DNA from 2 places in the Streptomyces sp. NPDC002309 genome. Region 1 is predicted to be linked to the other one. Evidence: predicted binding sites of a transcription regulator. Region 1 holds the regulator's gene; the other holds the start of a gene.
The links. Region 1 encodes HspR, which represses chaperone genes until heat shock. Its sites were predicted from a motif close to TTGAGNNNNNNNNNCTCAA; they were not measured.

Region 1 (9,358 bases):
TCAACGACGCCGAGCGCCAGGCCACCAAGGAGGCCGGCGAGATCGCCGGTCTGAACGTCCTGCGCATCGTCAACGAGCCGACGGCCGCCGCCCTGGCGTACGGCCTCGACAAGGACGACCAGACCATCCTGGTCTTCGACCTCGGTGGCGGTACGTTCGACGTCTCGCTGCTGGAGATCGGCGACGGTGTCGTCGAGGTGAAGGCCACCAACGGTGACAACCACCTCGGTGGTGACGACTGGGACCAGCGCGTCGTCGACTACCTGGTGCAGCAGTTCAAGTCCGGTCACGGCGTGGACCTGGCCAAGGACAAGATGGCGCTGCAGCGTCTGCGTGAGGCCGCCGAGAAGGCGAAGATCGAGCTGTCGTCCTCCACGGAGACCTCGATCAACCTCCCCTACATCACCGCCTCCGCCGAGGGCCCCCTGCACCTCGACGAGAAGCTCACCCGCGCCCAGTTCCAGCAGCTGACCGCGGACCTGCTGGAGCGCTGCAAGACGCCGTTCCACAACGTCATCAAGGACGCCGGCATCCAGCTCGGCGAGATCGACCACGTCGTCCTCGTCGGTGGCTCCACCCGTATGCCCGCCGTCGCCGAGCTCGTCAAGCAGCTGACCGGCGGCAAGGACGCCAACAAGGGCGTGAACCCGGACGAGGTCGTCGCCATCGGCGCCGTCCTCCAGGCCGGTGTCCTCAAGGGCGAGGTCAAGGACGTCCTGCTCCTCGACGTCACCCCGCTGTCCCTCGGTATCGAGACCAAGGGCGGCATCATGACCAAGCTCATCGAGCGGAACACGACGATCCCGACGAAGCGTTCGGAGATCTTCACCACCGCCGAGGACAACCAGCCCTCCGTGCAGATCCAGGTCTACCAGGGCGAGCGCGAGATCGCGGCGTACAACAAGAAGCTCGGGATGTTCGAGCTGACCGGTCTGCCCCCGGCGCCGCGCGGTGTCCCGCAGATCGAGGTCGCCTTCGACATCGACGCCAACGGCATCATGCACGTCACGGCGAAGGACCTCGGCACCGGCAAGGAGCAGAAGATGACCGTCACCGGCGGCTCCTCGCTGCCGAAGGACGAGGTCGACCGGATGCGCCAGGAGGCCGAGCAGTACGCGGAGGAGGACCACCGCCGCCGCGAGGCCGCCGAGTCCCGCAACCAGGGCGAGCAGCTCGTCTACCAGACGGAGAAGTTCCTCGCGGACAACGAGGACAAGGTCCCCGGCGAGATCAAGACCGAGGTCGAGGCCGCCCTCGCCGAGCTGAAGGAGAAGCTCAAGGGCGACGACTCGGCCGAGATCCGCACCGCCACGGAGAAGGTCGCGGCCGTCTCCCAGAAGCTGGGCCAGGCCATGTACGCCGACGCCCAGGCGTCCCAGGCCACCGCGGGCGGCGCCGAGCAGCCCAAGGCCGACGACGACGTGGTCGACGCCGAGATCGTGGACGACGAGCGCAAGGACGGTGCCGCGTGACGGAGGAGACCCCGGGCTTCGAGGAGAGGCCCGACGTCCCCTCCGGCGCGACTCCCGACGACGCCGAGCCGCAGGCCGCCACCCCCTCCCCGGAGGAGGGGGCGGCCCCGGCCGGGGACGCGAACCAGACGGCGGCCCTGGTGGCCCAGCTGGACCAGGTGCGCACCGCGCTCAACGAGCGCACCGCGGACCTCCAGCGGCTCCAGGCCGAGTTCCAGAACTACCGTCGCCGGGTCGAGCGCGACCGGATCACCGTCAAGGAGATCGCGATCGCGAACCTCCTGACGGAGCTCCTGCCCGTGCTCGACGACATCGGCCGGGCCCGGGAGCACGGCGAGCTGGTCGGCGGTTTCAAGTCCGTCGCCGAGTCGCTGGAGACCGTGGCGGCCAAGATGGGCCTTCAGCAGTTCGGCAAGGAGGGCGAGCCCTTCGACCCGACGATCCACGAGGCCCTGATGCACTCGTACGCGCCGGACGTCACCGAGACGACCTGCGTCGCGATCCTCCAGCCGGGGTATCGCATCGGCGAACGCACCATCCGCCCCGCGCGGGTGGCCGTCGCCGAGCCCCAGCCGGGCGCGCAGACCGTGAAGCCCGCCGAGGAGGGCGACGCGCAGGCCGACGACAAGGAGAGCGGTGGCCCGGACGAGGGCTGACGTTGAACGGATGAGGGAGGAGGGACGTCGAGGATGAGCACCAAGGACTTCATCGAGAAGGACTACTACAAGGTTCTCGGCGTCCCCAAGGACGCCACCGAGGCCGAGATCAAGAAGGCGTACCGCAAGCTCGCCCGCGAGTTCCACCCGGACGCCAACAAGGGCAACGCCAAGGCCGAGGAACGCTTCAAGGAGATCTCCGAGGCGAACGACGTCCTCGGTGACCCCAAGAAGCGCAAGGAGTACGACGAGGCGCGCACCCTGTTCGGCAACGGCGGCTTCCGCCCGGGGCCGGGCGCGGGCAGCGGCTCGTTCAACTTCGACCTGGGCGACCTCTTCGGCGGCGCCCAGGGCCAGGGCGGGCAGGCGGGCGGCTTCGGCGGCGGAATCGGTGATGTCTTCGGGGGCCTGTTCAACCGGGGCGGCCCCACGACCGGCACCCGGACCCAGCCGCGGCGCGGACAGGACATCGAGTCCGAGGTCACCCTCAGCTTCACCGAGGCGATCGAGGGCGCGACGGTCCCGCTGCGGATGTCCTCGCAGGCGCCGTGCAAGGCGTGCTCCGGCACCGGCGACGCCAACGGCACACCCCGTGTGTGCCCGACGTGCGTCGGCACCGGCCAGGTCGCGCGCGGCTCCGGCGGCGGTTTCTCGCTGACCGACCCGTGCCCCGACTGCAAGGGCCGCGGCCTGATCGCGGAGAACCCCTGCGAGGTCTGCAAGGGCAGCGGACGCGCCAAGTCCTCGCGGACCATGCAGGTGCGCATCCCGGCCGGGGTCTCGGACGGCCAGCGGATCCGCCTGCGCGGCAAGGGCGCGCCCGGCGAGCGGGGCGGCCCGGCGGGCGACCTGTACGTGGTCGTCCACGTCAAGGAGCACCCGGTGTTCGGCCGCAAGGGCGACAACCTCACCGTCGTCGTCCCCGTGACGTTCACGGAGGCGGCACTCGGCGGCGAGGTCAGGGTCCCGACCCTGGGCGGGCCCTCGGTCACCCTGAAGCTTCCGCCGGGCACGCCGAACGGCCGCACGATGCGGGCCCGGGGCAAGGGCGCGGTCCGCAAGGACGGCACCCGGGGGGATCTGCTCGTCACCGTCGAGGTGAGTGTCCCCAAGGACCTGACGGGGAAGGCTCGTGACGCGCTGGAGGCGTATCGCGAGGCGACCGCGGACGAGGATCCGCGGGCGGAGCTGTTCCAGGCCGCGAAGGGAGCATGAGTGAAGCCATGGACATCAACGGCCGTCGACGCAACCCCTATGAACTGACCGAGGAGACCCCGGTCTACGTCATCTCGGTGGCGGCCCAGTTGTCCGGCCTGCACCCGCAGACGCTGCGCCAGTACGACCGGCTGGGGCTGGTGTCTCCGGACCGCACCGCCGGCCGGGGCCGCCGCTACTCGGCCCGCGACATCGAACTGCTCCGCCAGGTGCAGCAGTTGTCGCAGGACGAGGGCATCAACCTGGCCGGCATCAAACGCATCATCGAACTGGAGAACCAGGTCGCGGCACTTCAGTCCCGCGTCGCGGAGCTCCAGGCCGGGCTGGACGGCGCGGCGGCGGCGATGCAGCAGCGCGAGGCCGCGGTGCACGCGTCCTACCGCCGCGACCTGGTGCCGTACCAGGAGGTCCAGCAGACCAGCGCGTTGGTGGTGTGGCGCCCGAAGAAGGCCAAGGACTAGGCAGGAACGCAGGTACGCGAAGGGGGCCCGGAGGTTCGGTGAGAACCGCCGGGCCCCCTTCGCTGTGCTCTTCGACTCAGGTGCCGCTGGGCAGGGTGGCGGCGGTGGCCACGTCCGTGAACGCCTCCGTGCCGTCCTCCTTGGTGAAGGAGGCCAGGTAGTGGACGGTGGTGCCGGCCGGCGCACTGGTGTCGGTCCAGTACGAGGTCGTCGCGGGCGTCTCCGTCAGACGGACCCAGGTGTTCGTCGCCCGGTCCCAGCGGTGGACGTGGTAGCCGTCGGCCTCGGTGAAGGCCGAGCCGTAGCAGTACGGGTCCACCAGGACGTTGCCCGACCGGTCGACGAACGCGCCCAGATCGCACGCCGTGGGCTCGGGGGCCTCGGTCGTCGGGCGGAGGTCCAGCTCGGTGACGGAGACCGCGGAGACCGGGTCGCTCCAGTAGGTCCCGTCGTCCTCGATGTCGCCGATGAAGGTCGCGGCGTTGCCGTACCGGTCCACGGGGATGACGACGTAGTGCTTCTGCTCGCCGTCGGCCGGCATCCGCAGCAGGGTCTCCGACTTGGTGGCGTCCACCGTGCGGAGGTAGTCGGGGTGCTGCTGCGGATGCGACTGCTCGTAGATCCAGTACTCGGCCAGGTCCTCCACCGGGCTCGCGTCCCAGTCGAGTTTGACGCCGTACTCCAGGGCCTGCGCGGTCAGATCGGTCACGGCCGGCGGGGCGATCTCGTCGCCGGGGCGGGTGACGAGGATCTCCTGTGACGCGACGGACCAGCGGCCGTGGATGTCCTTGCGCGTCACCACGTAGGCGTAGGTGGCGCCCTGGTCGCCGTCGTAGTCGGTGCAGCTGTGGACCGTGTTGCCGGAGGGGTCGGTGCTCGTGGCGCGGTCGCGGCAGTCGACGCTCGTCCAGGTGCGGGTGCCGTCGGCCGGAGCGGGCGAGCGCCGCACCGAGTAGGTCTCGGTGTCCTTCTCCGCGGGCTCGCTCCAGCTGATCACCGCGCCGTACGAAGGGGTGGTGGCGGTGACGTTCCGCGGCGGGGTGATCGTCGGGACGCCGCTGACCACGGCGGAATAGGTCTGGTTCCAGGCCGCGTCGTAGGCGAGGACCTTGTAGTCGTACGACACGCGGTACAGCGCCGAGGTGTCCGACCAACTCGCCTCGGTGGTCTCGGGGTGCTCGGTCCAGGTCGTCTCCGAGCTCTTCTTGCTGAAGACCGAGAAGGCGACGACGTCCGCGGGGGCCGACCAGGACAGGTTGTTGGCGTTCGCGGTGCTCGTCACCGTCAGCACCGGCGCGGCGGGCGGTGTCTTGTCGAGGGTGGTGACGGACCGTTCGGCGCTGCCGCCCGACTTGTTGCCGGCCTTGTCGTGGGCGCGTACCTGGTAGGAGAAGGTCTGTCCGGTGGCGGGCGGGGCGTCGGTGTACGAGGTGGCCGCGGTCGTGGTCAGTCTCGTCCAGGTGTCGCTGCCCTTGAGGCGGCGGTAGACCTGGTAACCGGCGAGGTCCATCTCCTTGTTCTTCGCCCAGGTGACCTTGGCCTTGCCGGTGGCGGTGTCGTACGAGACGGCCGCGCCGGTCGGCGCGAGCGGTGCGACCTTGTCGATGCTCGGCGAAGTCCGGGGCGTGTAGGCGAACCTCACGTTCGCGGCGCCCGTCCAGTTGACGTAGTCGACGCGCAGGCTGTGCGGGCCCTTGGAGAGGGTGAGGTCGACCGTCTTCGTCGTGGTCGTCGACACGTTCTTCCACAGGTCGACCTTGAGCTTGCCGTCGACGTACACCCGTATCCCGTCCTGCGCGGACGCCGTCAGGGTGAACGGGCCGCCGGAGCCGAAGTCCCGGGTCACCGACCAGCGGACGCCGAACTTGTCCCTCGGCAGGCCCGAAGCGGGGGCCCCGGTGCCCCAGTTCTCGCTGACCGCGCTGTCGCAGTCGGTCCTCTTCGGGGTGCCCGAGAAATTGGTGTTCGCGAAGAACTGCCGTTTGAAGACGGGCGAGGTGCAGGAGACCGCCGCGGAGGCGGGAGCGGCGGCGGTGGTGAGCAGGCCGCCCGCGGTGGCGAACACGACGGCCGTGGCGGCTGCCGTCGTCGTGCGTCTGGCTGGGTTCATTCGGTCCTCTGTCGGGAGCGGGACAGCGCGGGGAGCGCTCGTGATCACGACTTGCGGAGAAGAGGATTGGTTGTACGGTTCCGCTTCTGTGCCTCAACTCCCTGTCCATGGAGGGGTCGTAAAGGGTCTCGGGAGGAGGTTTCGCGGCGTGTTCACGAGCTAAGCGGAACGTGATGTTGCCATCTCGTTAAGTGATTTCCCTTGACGCTGAGGGGCGCCGACGCGTTGGCTTTTCAGTCATCCGGGCCGCAGTGTCGCGGCCACCTCCGGAAGCAGCAGAAGTGGGCTCATCCATGCGTCGTCGTATCGCCATATCCGTGGTCACCTCGTCGTTGACCCTGTCGCTGGCAGGCTGTGGCGTACTGGGGGCGACGGGCGACGCCAGCGACGCGAGCCCGACCAAGGGCAACGACATCACCGTCGGCCTGCTGCTGCCGGAGACGGCCAACACCCGTTACGACAAGTTCGATTACCCGATCATCAGGGAGCGGGTCGCCGAGCTCACCAAGAACCAGGGCGAGGTCCGGTACGCGAACGCCGACGCGGACGCCAACAAGCAGGCGAGCCAGATGCAGCAGATGATCGACGAGCAGGTCGACGTCATCCTGCTGGACGCCGTGGACTCGCACGCGATCGCGAGCGGCGTGGAGAAGGCCAAGGAGGCGGGTATCCCGGTCATCGCCTACGACCGGCTCGCCGAGGGTCCCATCGACGCGTACATCTCCTTCGACAACGAACTCGTCGGCGAGGTCCAGGGCCGGTCCCTGATCGACGCGCTGGGCAGCGGCATGGACAGCTCCGACAAGATCGTCATGATGAACGGCTCGCCCACCGACCCGAACGCCAAGCAGTTCAAGCAGGGCGCGCTGTCCGAGCTGACCGGCAAGTTGACGATCGCCCAGACCTTCGACACCAAGGACTGGAAGCCGGAGAACGCCGAGGCCAACATGGCCGAGGCGATCGGGAAGATCGGCAAGGACAACATCGCCGCCGTGTACGCCGCCAACGACGGCATGGCCGGCGGCGTCATCAAGGCCCTGGAGGCGGCCGGCCTGACCAAGATGCCGCCGATCACCGGGCAGGACGCGGAACTCGCGGGTGTGCAGCGGATCGTCTCCGGTGAGCAGTACATGAGCGTCTACAAGTCCTACCCGCAGGAGGCCGAGGCCGCCGCGGAGATGGCCGTGGCCAAGGTGCAGAGCCGGGACATCCAGTTCGACGCCCTGGCCCGCGACCGGGTCGACAGCCCCACCCACAAGGGCATCCCGGCGCAGCTGGTGTCGGTGGTGGCGCTGACGCGGGAGAACATCAAGGAAACGGTCGTCGCGGACGGCATCCACAAGATCGAGGAGATCTGCGCGGCGGAGTACAAGGACGCGTGCGCGGAGCTTCAACTCACGTAGTGGGGCCGGGCACACGGGTGGGTGAAGGGGTGGTTCGCGCTGAGAGCGCGCCGCCCCTTCGGTCATTCTTCCGGTCAATTTTCCGGGTGCGGTCCGGGTCGCGCGGCCGGGCGTCCCGGGCCTCGGCGGAGCCTGAACACGCCACCTTCGGCCTGTCGCGAGGTGAGGGACCGGGGTAGGGGGAATTCCGGCCATAGCGGCGGTTTCCCGTAGTCGCCCCGCAGGGAGCCGTGTTGCGGAGCAGGTCCGGTCCGCGCATAGTTGCGCTGCGGAAGAGGCGGAACCGGGGGTGGAATGGGCCATGGCCGGGCACGGGACGGACGAGCATCCGCATGGTGCTGACCGACTGTGCGAGGCCGGGGATCGTGTGTATTCCCGGGCCGTACGGCGGGGCCGTGTGCCGCGTCGCGACGCGGAGCCGGTGCCCTGTCTGCTGGAACTCGCGCTGCTGCACCCCGACCCCGACGACATGGACTGGCTGGTCCCGACCTCCCCGCAGGAGGTCATGACCCGGCTGCTGCGCGGGGTGTACGACGAGATCAGCGTCAGCCAGCGACGGGTGGGCTCGGCGGTCGCGGCCTTCGAGTGGTACGCCGGTCTGGGCGGCCAGGTGTCCTCCTCCGAGGGCATGGCCCTGCGGGTCCTGGACGGACCCTCACGCATCCAGGCGGCGCTGGACGAGGCCACGGCGGCCTGCACGACCGAGGTGCTCACCGTGCAGCCCGGGGGCATCCGGCGCGAGCACGAACTGTCGGAAGGCCTGCACCGGGCGCTGGCGCTGCGCGGCCGGGGTGTGCGGATGCGCGACCTCTACAACCACGTCGCGCGACACGGGCAGGGCCTGCTGAACTACCTGGAGCTGATGGGCGACGCGGTCGAGGCCCGGACCTTGGACGAGGTCATCGACCGGCTGATTCTGTTCGACCGCACGGTCGCCTTCATCCCGGCGAACGCCGAACGCACGATGGCCCTGGAACTGCGGCACCCGGCGCTGGTGGAGTACCTGGTGACGGTCTTCGAGCGCCTCTGGCGGCCGGCGATCCCCCTCACGGCGGCGCTTCCCGACACGGGCATCGAGGGCATCTCGCACCGCGAGCAGTCCATCGCGGCACTGCTGGCGGAGGGGCATCAGGACGCGGTGATCGCGGAGCGGCTCGGCATCAGCGTCCGCACCTGCCGCGCCCACATCGCCCGCCTCTCCGAGACGCTCGGGGCGGCGAGCCGGACGCAGCTGGGCGTCCGGATAGCGCAGGTCGGCCTGGACGGGCCCGCGCGCCCGCTCTCCGCCGCGGAGCTCACCCTCCCCGACCAAGGGTCCCCCACGGCGCGCTGAGCCCCTGGAGAGCCTGCTCCCGGCCCTCGGCGCCCTGGCCTGACCGGAAACCCCGCAAACCCCGCGCCCGGGCTCTCGACGCGGTCCTGACGGCGCTCGGCGTCCCCTGCGCCACAGCTTCCGTCTCCCGCGCCGCAACCGGCGGCTTCGGTGCTGCTGTCGTGTGCTCTACGGGGCTCGGTGCTGCTGTCGTCGGGGTTCCCGGCGCCGGTGCCGCTGTCGTCGGAGTACTCGGCCCGGACGCTCCCGACCCCGGCGCCCCGGAGTCCCGCTTTCCGATCCCCCGACCCCGACGTTCCCGGCGCCCCGCATCCCGATCCCTCGACCCCGGCGTTCCCGCGCCCGGCACTCCGACACCACGCCCCCCGACTCCACGCGCCCCCCGACACCCCGCCCCCGCCCCGGTGCCCCGGCCTCATTGCTCCCGTTCCAGCATTCCCGACTGGGCGATGAGGTAGCCCAGTTGGGCGCGGCTGCCGCTGCCCAGGGCCGTGGCCAGCTTGGCTATGTGGGCCCGGCAGGTGCGGACGTTCATGCCCAGACGCCGGGCGATGGCCTCGTCGACGTGGCCCTCCACGAGCAGCTTGGCGATGGAGTACTGGACCTCGGAGATGCCGTCGGGCGCGGTCTCGTAGGGGGCGCCGGCGCTGAGCGGGACCGCGCGGCTCCACATGAACTCGAACACTTTGATCAGATAGCCGACGAGGC
Region 2 (9,358 bases), on a different contig from region 1:
TTCTCCAGCAGCCAGCCGGAGACCTCGACGGGCACGTCGGGCGGGGAGAACGAGGTGGCGTTCTCCATGAGTTCGGCCAGCAGGTGGGACAGGTCGTCCGCGGCGAACCCGGCGATGTGCGCGTGCGGCGGAAGCGCGGTGATCCGGACCCGCTCGTAGCGCTCGATCTCGCTGACCGCGGCCCGTACGACGTCGACCATCGGGACCGGGCCCGCGTGCTGCTGGACGTGCTCGGTGCCGGCCAGCACGAGGAGGTTCTCGCTGTGCCGGCGCATGACGGTGGCGAAGTGGTCGAGCTTGAAGAGGGTGGCGAGCCGCTCGGGGTCCTGCTCGCGCTCCTCCAAGCCCTCGATGACGCCGAGCTGGCGCTCGACGAGCCCGAGGGTGCGCAGCGCGAGGTTGACGAAGGTGCCGCCGATGCTGTCGCGCAGCCGGTCCAGCTGGGCGGCGGCGTCGGCCAGTTCGGTGCGCAGCCCCTCGCGGGCGTCGGCCATCTTCTGCCGCTGGCCGACGAGGTGCTTGCGGTCGGACTCCAGGGTGTTGATCCGCGTGTGCAGGGCGGCGGCGTGCTCGTGCAGGGCGTTGACGGAGCGGATGACCTCGGCGAACTCGTCGTTGCGCCCGGTGAACCTGACCGGTTCCTCGGCGGCCGGGTTCTCGGCGGCGGCCAGCCGGGCGGAGCCGAGGCGCAGCACGGCGAGCGGGCGGGTCAGGCCGCGGGCCATGCCGGTGGCGACACCGACGGCGAGCAGCATCAGCGCGCCGAGGATCGCGACACGGATCTCCAGCGCGGTGACGTCGTCGTCGCGCAGTTGCTCGAGACCGGTGGTGCGGCGCTCGTAGAGCGATGCCTCGACGCCGCGCATCAGGTCGATGCGCGCGGTGAGGGCGGCGTTCAGTTTGTCGGCGCCGATGCCGAGGTCCTCGTCGGAGAACGCGGGCTGGTCCGTGAGGTCGGCGAGGTACTTGTCGGCCGTGTTGACCTCGGGTCCCGTGACCGTGGAGTCGTAGGTGCCGCGGGCCGCCTTGGTGGCGGTGTCCCGGAAGTCGGCGAGCGCGGCGTCGGAGCGCACCCGGGCCTGCTGGGCGGCGGCCGTGAGGGCGGCTCGCCGCTTGCCGTCGGCCTCGGAGGAGACCCTGGTCTCGGTGGTGAGGCCGGTGACGGGGTCGTAGACCGACTCGGTGCTGGTGGGCACGCTGAGCGCGGCGAGCAGCAGGCCCCGGGCGGCGGCGGCCTGCTGGACGGCGGTGTCGAGTTCGGCGAGGGCGTAGGCCCCGGAGCCCGCGCGGGGCGGAAGCTGTTCGGCCAGGTCCCCGGCGAGCCGGTGGAGTTCGGCTATGGCCCCGGAGTAGGCGTCGTGCGCTTCGAGAGCGCCGCTCTGTCCGGTGAGCGCCGCCCTCCGTACGCTCGCGATGCCGTCCAGGTCCGAGCGGAGTCCGGCCGGGGTGTCGGTGTTGGCGCGCAACTCCTCGACCTGCCGGTCCACCCGGGCGCTGCGCTCTTCCGAGGGCGCCTTGTCCTTGGGCCGGCCGGCCGCGATGTAGGAGGTGACGTCGTCCCGCTCGTCCGCGAGGGAGTGGGCGAGCGTGAGCGCGTCCTGCGTCCGCCCGCCCAGTGTCACCAGGTCCTGGCTGTCGCTCAGCTGCCCGGAGGCGGCGATCACCGAAGGGGTGCCCGCGCCGGCGATGGCGGCGGCCACGACCGCCACGGCCACGATGAGCCGGTTGCGCACATGGGTCCGGCGGCCCCTGCCGACCGAGGTGCGCTGCGCGCCCCCCTCGGAGGCCGTCTGCTTGCCTGTGCGCCGAGGCCGCGTCTTCTGCACCGGTGCTCGCATTCCTGACTCGTGTACCCATGGGTTCGGGTGACGCCCCGTCAACTGGTGTGCACACCACCCGGTACGTACGGTCCCCGACCCTCCCAGTGCCGGTGGCAGGTCATCTCACATCACCCGACCGGCCACCCGAAGGAGTGAACCTCGGAGGGGAGTTGGCGGGCAAGTTCCTCCGGTGCCCGCGGCGGCGCCCGACGGCGGGCCGGTTGGACGTCGACGGCGGGCTTTGGCAGTATTCGCCGCCACGTGTTCCCGGACTCCGCCATTCCAACCCAAATCCGGCGCCTGACCTGCGGCAGTGCGGTGTTTCGACGATCGGCGCCCCCTTCGCGGGACCCTGTGAAGGGCTCGTGCAGACTGGCCCGATGCGCACGGAACTTCTCTCCCTGCCGGGTGACCCGGCCCGCCCCAACGAGGACTTCGCCGGTGTCGGACTACCCGCCTGCGGACAGGGCGGTTCCCTCGTGGTGCTGGACGGAGTGACCCCGCCGAGGGGCGGCACAGGCTGTCTGCATTCCGTTCACTGGTACACGTCCCGGCTGGGCGGGGCCCTGACCGAACTGACCGTTTCGCTCACGGATGTTCCGCTCTCCGACGCCCTGGCCCGCGCCATCACCCGCACCGCCGAGGCACACCGGGACACCTGTGACCTTTCTCACCCGCGCACACCGCAGGCAACCGTGGTCCTCGCCCGCTGGTCAGGGGAGAGCGTCGAGTACCTGGTCCTGTCCGACTCGGCCCTCCTGGTGGAGTCCCCCGACGGACTGGTCACGCCGTACCTCGACGACCGCCTGGCCAGGCTCCCCCGGGCGACCCTGGCCACCGACGCCCTGGTCGACGCGACGGTCCGCAACAAGGAGGGCGGCTTCTTCACGGCGGCCGCGGATCCGTCGGTGGCCGCGCGGGCGGTGACCGGGGTGCTGCCGCGCGACCGGGTGCGGGCGCTGGCCGCGCTGACGGACGGCGCGACCCGGTGGACGGAGACCTTCCGGGAGGGGGACTGGGCGGACCTGTTCGCCTTCGTCCGCAAGCAGGGCGCCGAGGCCCTCGTCGAGCGGGTACGGGCGCTGGAGGCCGCCGACCGCGAGGAGCGGAGGTATCTGGGCCGCGGCAAGACCCACGACGACGCGACGGTCGTCCACGTGGAGCTGTGAGAGCCCCTCCTACTTCTCCATCCCGGAGTTCATCCGGTGCAGCAGACGCGCCAGCTCCGCCACCTCGCGGCGGTCCCAGTGGTCGAGCTTGCTGACGTAACGGGCGCGGCGGGCCTCACGGACCCGCTGCACCCGGGAGCGCCCCTCCACGGTGAGGTGCACCAGCCAGGCGCGGCCGTCGGCCGGATCGGGCTCGCGGGCCACCAGGCCCAGGTCCTCCAGGGCGTGCAGCTGACGCGACATGGTGGCCTTGCCGACCCCGATGTAGGAGGCGAGGTCGGTGGCCCGCTGCCGGCCGCACTCGTCGAGGCGCACGAGCAGTCCGTACGCCGCCGACTCCAGGTCGGGGTGGACCTCGCGGGCCATCTCGCCCTGACTGGCGCGGGCCCGCCGCAGGAACACCGTCAGTTCGCGCTCCAGCTCCAGGAACTCCGGCTCCACATCGCTGCGCGACCCGTCCGCCTCGGCGTGGCGTCCGCCGCCGTTTCCACCCTCGTGCACGTCAGCACCCTGATCCGTTTGCCTGGTAGTGAAACCTGCCGCCGACGGCGGTCGTCACCGCAGCGCCGTCAGTATTTCGCAGGCCCGGTCCGACGGCAGCCTCCGGGGCCCCCGAAGATCACCCGGAGTACACCTGGACGCGGTCCGGCGGTCGGGATCCGGGCAGCCGCACGGCGAAGGCCCGGGCCTCCCTGACGGGACCCGGGCCTCGCCTCTCCGGTCGCGCCCGTCACACCGCGACCGGAACCTCCGGCACCGCTCCGTTCGTCGCCGGCGACAGCGCCAGTTCCAGGACCTGGCGGACATCCGTGACGGCGTGCACGTCGAGCGTGTCCAGCACCTCCGCCGGGACGTCGTCCAGGTCGGGCTCGTTGCGCTTGGGGATGATCACGGTGGTGACCCCGGCCCGGTGCGCGGCGAGCAGCTTCTGCTTCACGCCGCCGATGGGCAGCACCCGGCCGGTCAGCGAGACCTCGCCGGTCATCGCCACGTCCGTGCGGACCGGGCGGCCGGAGAGCAGCGAGGCCAGCGCGGTCGTCATGGTGATGCCCGCGCTCGGACCGTCCTTCGGCACCGCGCCCGCCGGGAAGTGGATGTGCACGCCCCGGTCCTTGAGGTCGGCGACCGGCAGCTCCAGCTCGGCTCCCCGGCTGCGCAGGAAGGACAGGGCGATCTGCGCGCTCTCCTTCATCACGTCACCCAGCTGTCCGGTCAGCGTCAGACCCGCCGCGCCCGTCTCGGGGTCGGCCAGCGACGCCTCGACGAACAGCACGTCACCACCGGCGCCCGTGACCGCGAGGCCGGTCGCGACACCCGGCACCGCCGTGCGCCGCTCCGCGGGGTCCTGGGCGGACTCGGGGACGTGGTGCGGCCTGCCGATCAGGTCGCGCAGGTGCTCGTCCGTGACGGTGAACGGCAGCTTGCGCTCACCCAGTTCGTGCCGGGCCGCCACCTTGCGCAGCAGCCTCGCGACGGACCGCTCCAGGTTGCGCACGCCCGCCTCACGGGTGTACTCGCCGGCGAGCTTGCGCAGCGCGCTCTCGTCGAGGGTCACCTCGTCCTTCTCCAGCCCGGCGCGCTCCAGCTGCCGCGGCACCAGGTGGTCGCGGGCGATGACGACCTTCTCGTCCTCGGTGTACCCGTCGAGACGGACCAGTTCCATACGGTCCAGCAGGGCCTCGGGGATGGCCTCCAGCACGTTCGCGGTGGCCAGGAAGACGACGTCGGAGAGGTCGAGCTCGACTTCGAGGTAGTGGTCGCGGAAGGTGTGGTTCTGCGCGGGGTCGAGGACCTCCAGCAGGGCCGCGGCCGGGTCGCCGCGGAAGTCGGACCCCACCTTGTCGATCTCGTCGAGCAGCACGACCGGGTTCATCGACCCGGCCTCCTTGATCGCTCGGACGATCCGGCCGGGCAGCGCGCCCACGTAGGTGCGCCGGTGGCCGCGGATCTCCGCCTCGTCGCGCACGCCGCCGAGGGCGACCCGGACGAACTTGCGCCCCATGGCGTGGGCCACGGACTCGCCGAGGCTCGTCTTGCCGACGCCGGGCGGGCCGACCAGGGCCAGCACGGCACCGCCGCGCCGCCCGCCGACCACCCCGAGCCCGCGCTCGGAGCGCCGCTTGCGCACCGCCAGGTACTCGGTGATCCGCTCCTTCACGTCCTCCAGACCCGCGTGCTCGGCGTCCAGCACTGCCTGGGCGCCCTGGATGTCGTACGCGTCCTCGGTGCGCTCGTTCCACGGGAGTTCGAGCACGGTGTCGAGCCAGGTGCGGATCCAGGAGCCCTCGGGCGACTGGTCGGAGGACCGCTCCAGCTTGTCGACCTCCTTGAGCGCGGCCTCACGGACCTTCTCGGGCAGGTCGGCGGTCTCGACACGGGCCCGGTAGTCGTCGGACTCCTCGCCCTCCTGCTCGCCGTTCAGCTCGCGCAGCTCCTTGCGGACGGCCTCCAGCTGACGCCGCAGCAGGAACTCCCGCTGCTGCTTGTCGACGCCCTCCTGGACGTCCTTGGCGATCGTCTCGGCGACGTCCTGCTCAGCGATGTGGTCGCGCAACTGCTGGGTGGCGAGCTTGAGACGGGCCACCGGGTCGGGGGTCTCCAGCAGCCGGATCTTCTGGTCGAGGGTCAGGAAGGGCGAGTAGCCCGAGTTGTCGGCCAGGGCGGACACGTCGTCGATGGCCTGCACCCGGTCGACGACCTGCCAGGCACCCCGCTTCTTCAGCCATGCCGAGGCCAGTGCCTTGTACTCCTTGACCAGTTCCGTCACGTGCCCGGGCAGCGGGTCCGGCACGTTCTCGTCGAGGCCGGTCCCCTCGACCCAGAGGGCCGCGCCCGGCCCGGTGGTCCCGGCGCCGATCCGCACCCGGCTGCGGCCCCTGATCAGGGCGCCCGGGTCACCGTCGGCGAGCCGGCCGACCTGCTCGACCGTGCCGAGCACACCCGTGCTCGCGTAGCTGCCGTCGTTGCGCGGCACCAGCAGGACCTGCGGCTTTCCGGGCGTGTCACGGGCAGCCGCCTGCGCGGCCTCCACCGCCGCCCGGACATCTGCGTCACTCAGGTCCAGCGGGACCACCATGCCGGGCAGGACGACCTCGCCGTCGAGCGGCAGCACGGGCAGAGTGAGCGGTGTGGACGTCGAAGCCATGATCTCCCCTTCGGCAGTCAAGTTGAGCTATGCCGACTCAATGCCTGGCCGCGGCGCGTTGTTCCCCCGGGAGCGTTCGCTGTGAGCGATCACCGCGAGGGCCTCCCGCGCCGATCGAACCGAAGGGCCCGAAGGACCCGAACCGTTCATGGGGCATACGGAATTCCGTCAACGTGCCGTCACGGAAGTGCCAGGATGGGCCGATGCCCACGAGCCACGACATCCCCCAAGTCCTGGACCGTCGCGAGGGCCCGCACGGCGAGGTCGTGCTGCGGCGGCACGGCGCGCTGCTGCAGATCATCGCCAACGGCTGCTTCCTGATGGACACGTCCGACGGACGGTCGGAACGGCGCCTGGTCGACGCGGCGCTCGACGCCCTCGACGGCCGCCCCGACCCGCTGGTGCTGATCGGCGGACTCGGTGTCGGATTCTCGCTCGCACATGCCGCGGGCAACCCGCGCTGGGGCGGGATCACGGTGATCGAGAGGGAACGCGCGGTCATCGACTGGCATCGCGCGGGGCCTCTTTCGGCGGTTTCGCGCAATGCGCTGGCCGATCCACGCACGCGCATCGTCGAAGCGGATCTGATCGCCTACGTCAATGAGACTTCCGACACGTTCGACGCGCTGTGTCTCGACATCGACAACGGCCCCGACTGGACGGTCACGGAGGCCAACTCGGGGCTCTACTCGAAGGCCGGACTCGCATGCTGCGCAAGGACGTTGAGGCCCGGTGGGGTACTCGCCGTATGGTCGGCGAAACCCTCCCCGGAATTTGAAGGAACCTTGTGGAATGCCGGTTTCCGGCATGTGCGTACCGAAGAGATCCCGGTTGCCCGGGGCGTTCCCGACGTCGTGCACCTCGGCGTCCGACCGGAATAGCCGAGCCACGGTGACTCCCCGTACGCTGCTTGCCTGACGCCGATCATTCAAGCGTCAATCGCAGTCATGGGATCACCCCACGGATTCCGGAAAGCACACTTCAGGGGCGGGCGATGGAGCAGACACACACCTCCCAGAACGGCACGGCGGCGGCCACCCAGGGCGCTCAGCGCCGGGTACTGGTGGTCGAGGACGACGCGACGATCGTCGACGCCATCGCGGCCCGTCTGCGCGCCGAGGGATTCCTCGTGCAGACCGCCGGCGACGGTCCGGCCGCCGTCGACACGGCCGAGGCATGGCAGCCCGATCTGCTGATCCTCGACATCATGCTGCCGGGCTTCGACGGCCTGGAGGTCTGCCGCCGCGTGCAGGCCCAGCGGCCGGTGCCGGTACTGATGCTCACCGCGCGCGACGACGAGACCGACATGCTGGTCGGCCTCGGCGTCGGCGCCGACGACTACATGACCAAGCCCTTCTCCATGCGAGAGCTGGCCGCGCGCGTGCATGTGCTGCTGCGCCGGGTGGAGCGGGCCGCGGTCGCGGCCGCCACGCCGCGCAGCGGCATCCTGCGCCTGGGCGAGCTGGAGATCGACCACGCGCAGCGCCGGGTACGGGTGCGCAGCGAGGACGTGCACCTCACCCCCACCGAGTTCGACCTGCTGGTCTGCCTGGCGAACACGCCGCGCGCGGTGCTCTCGCGTGAGCAGCTGCTGGCCGAGGTGTGGGACTGGGCGGACGCCTCCGGGACCCGGACCGTCGACAGCCACATCAAGGCGCTGCGCCGGAAGATCGGCGCCGAGCGGATCCGCACGGTGCACGGCGTGGGCTACGCGCTGGAGACGCCGACGCCATGAGCGACGGGCGGCCGGCCGCACGGAGGAGCCCCGGGGAACCCTGGGGCGGCGTACGCCCGTTCTCGATCAAGACGAAGCTGGGCGCGCTGGTCGTCATCTCGGTGCTGATCACCACCGGTCTGATGATGATCGCGCTGCGCACCGAGACGGAGCTGCGCTTCATCACGGTGTTCTCGATGATCGCCACGCTGCTGATAACGCAGTTCGTGGCGCATTCGCTCACCTCGCCCCTGGACGAGATGAACGCGGTGGCCCGCTCCATCTCGCACGGCGACTACACCCGCCGGGTGCGGGAGAACCGCTGGGACGAGCTGGGCGACCTGGCCGTCACCATCAACCGCATGGCCGACGACCTGGAGGCCGAGGACCGCCAGCGCAAGGAGCTGGTGGCCAATGTCTCCCACGAGCTGCGGACCCCGATCGCGGGGCTGCGCGCCGTGCTGGAGAACATCGTGGACGGCGTCACCCGGGCCGACCCCGAGACCATGCGCACGGCCCTGAAGCAGACCGAGCGGCTCGGGCGCCTGGTCGAGACGCTGCTCGACCTGTCCCGCCTGGACAACGGCGTCGTCCCGCTCAAGCAGCGGCGCTTCGAGGTGTGGCCGTATCTGTCCGGGGTGCTGAAGGAGGCCAACATGGTCGCCTCCGCGCGCGCCGCCATGGCCTCGGGCTCCGGCAGCCACACGCGCACGGACGTCCATCTGCACCTCGACGTGTCCCCGCCCGAGCTGACCGCGCACGCCGACCCGGAGCGGATCCACCAGGTCGTGGTCAATCTGATCGACAACGCGGTCAAGCACAGCCCGCCGCACGGCCGTGTGACCGTGAAGGCCCGGCGCGGGTCGCGGCCGGAGTCGCTGGAGCTGGAGGTCCTGGACGAAGGTCCGGGCATCCCGCGCTCGGAGTGGCACCGGGTCTTCGAGCGATTCAACCGGGGAGCGGTCAGCCGGCCGCACGGCCCCGGCAGCGACGGCGGCACCGGCCTCGGCCTGGCGATCGCCCGCTGGGCGGTGGATCTGCACGGCGGCAGGATCGGAGTGGCTGAATCCGAGCGGGGTTGCCGGATTCTTATCACTCTTCCGGGACTGCCTTCTGTGCCAAGTTGACGTAAAGTTCGAAGCGGAGCCACAAGATCCACGGGCGTCCGCGCTGTCGGACACGTGTGATCAGGCAGAGGCCCGCGTCGCGCACGCGCCGGGTCTGCGTCGCCGTACCCCTTTCGCAGCGGAACCACGCTTGTTTCCCGCCATTCCAGCCCCCGAAACACGCCCTTCGATGTGACTTGCGCGACGTTGAACGGACCCGACCTGACCTTCCCGGTCATGGAGGCGTAGCGTTGATTCCCGCTGTCCATCACCTTGTGAAGCGGAAGAGGGCGGTTGCCGCCGTGTCGCCACAGTCCCCCAGTAACACATCGAGCTCGCCCAGCCTCCGGCCGGGCGTTACCCCGACGACCGACGCGGGCGCCGCGGGCAAGAATCCCGCTGCC

Region 2: a site for HspR is predicted at 6,157-6,175, ahead of lon (endopeptidase La). Genes of this name have one in related genera too.

The regions. Positions count from the first base shown of each region.
Region 1 is NZ_JBSFCI010000002.1:231,481-240,838, reverse strand. Features, by position in the region: gene dnaK (molecular chaperone DnaK) at 1-1,472, shown strand, start outside; gene grpE (nucleotide exchange factor GrpE) at 1,469-2,128, shown strand; gene dnaJ (molecular chaperone DnaJ) at 2,162-3,343, shown strand; gene ACWCPM_RS02590 (heat shock protein transcriptional repressor HspR) at 3,352-3,804, shown strand; gene ACWCPM_RS02585 (PA14 domain-containing protein) at 3,881-5,914, opposite strand; gene ACWCPM_RS02580 (sugar ABC transporter substrate-binding protein) at 6,208-7,317, shown strand; gene ACWCPM_RS02575 (LuxR C-terminal-related transcriptional regulator) at 7,619-8,650, shown strand; gene ACWCPM_RS02570 (helix-turn-helix transcriptional regulator) at 9,066-9,358, opposite strand, start outside.
Region 2 is NZ_JBSFCI010000021.1:3,810-13,167, reverse strand. Features, by position in the region: gene ACWCPM_RS18750 (nitrate- and nitrite sensing domain-containing protein) at 1-1,826, opposite strand, end outside; gene ACWCPM_RS18745 (protein phosphatase 2C domain-containing protein) at 2,201-2,989, shown strand; gene ACWCPM_RS18740 (MarR family winged helix-turn-helix transcriptional regulator) at 2,999-3,490, opposite strand; gene lon (endopeptidase La) at 3,720-6,134, opposite strand; gene ACWCPM_RS18730 (spermine/spermidine synthase domain-containing protein) at 6,338-7,015, shown strand; gene ACWCPM_RS18725 (response regulator transcription factor) at 7,129-7,869, shown strand; gene ACWCPM_RS18720 (sensor histidine kinase) at 7,866-8,975, shown strand; gene ACWCPM_RS18715 (multifunctional oxoglutarate decarboxylase/oxoglutarate dehydrogenase thiamine pyrophosphate-binding subunit/dihydrolipoyllysine-residue succinyltransferase subunit) at 9,257-9,358, shown strand, end outside.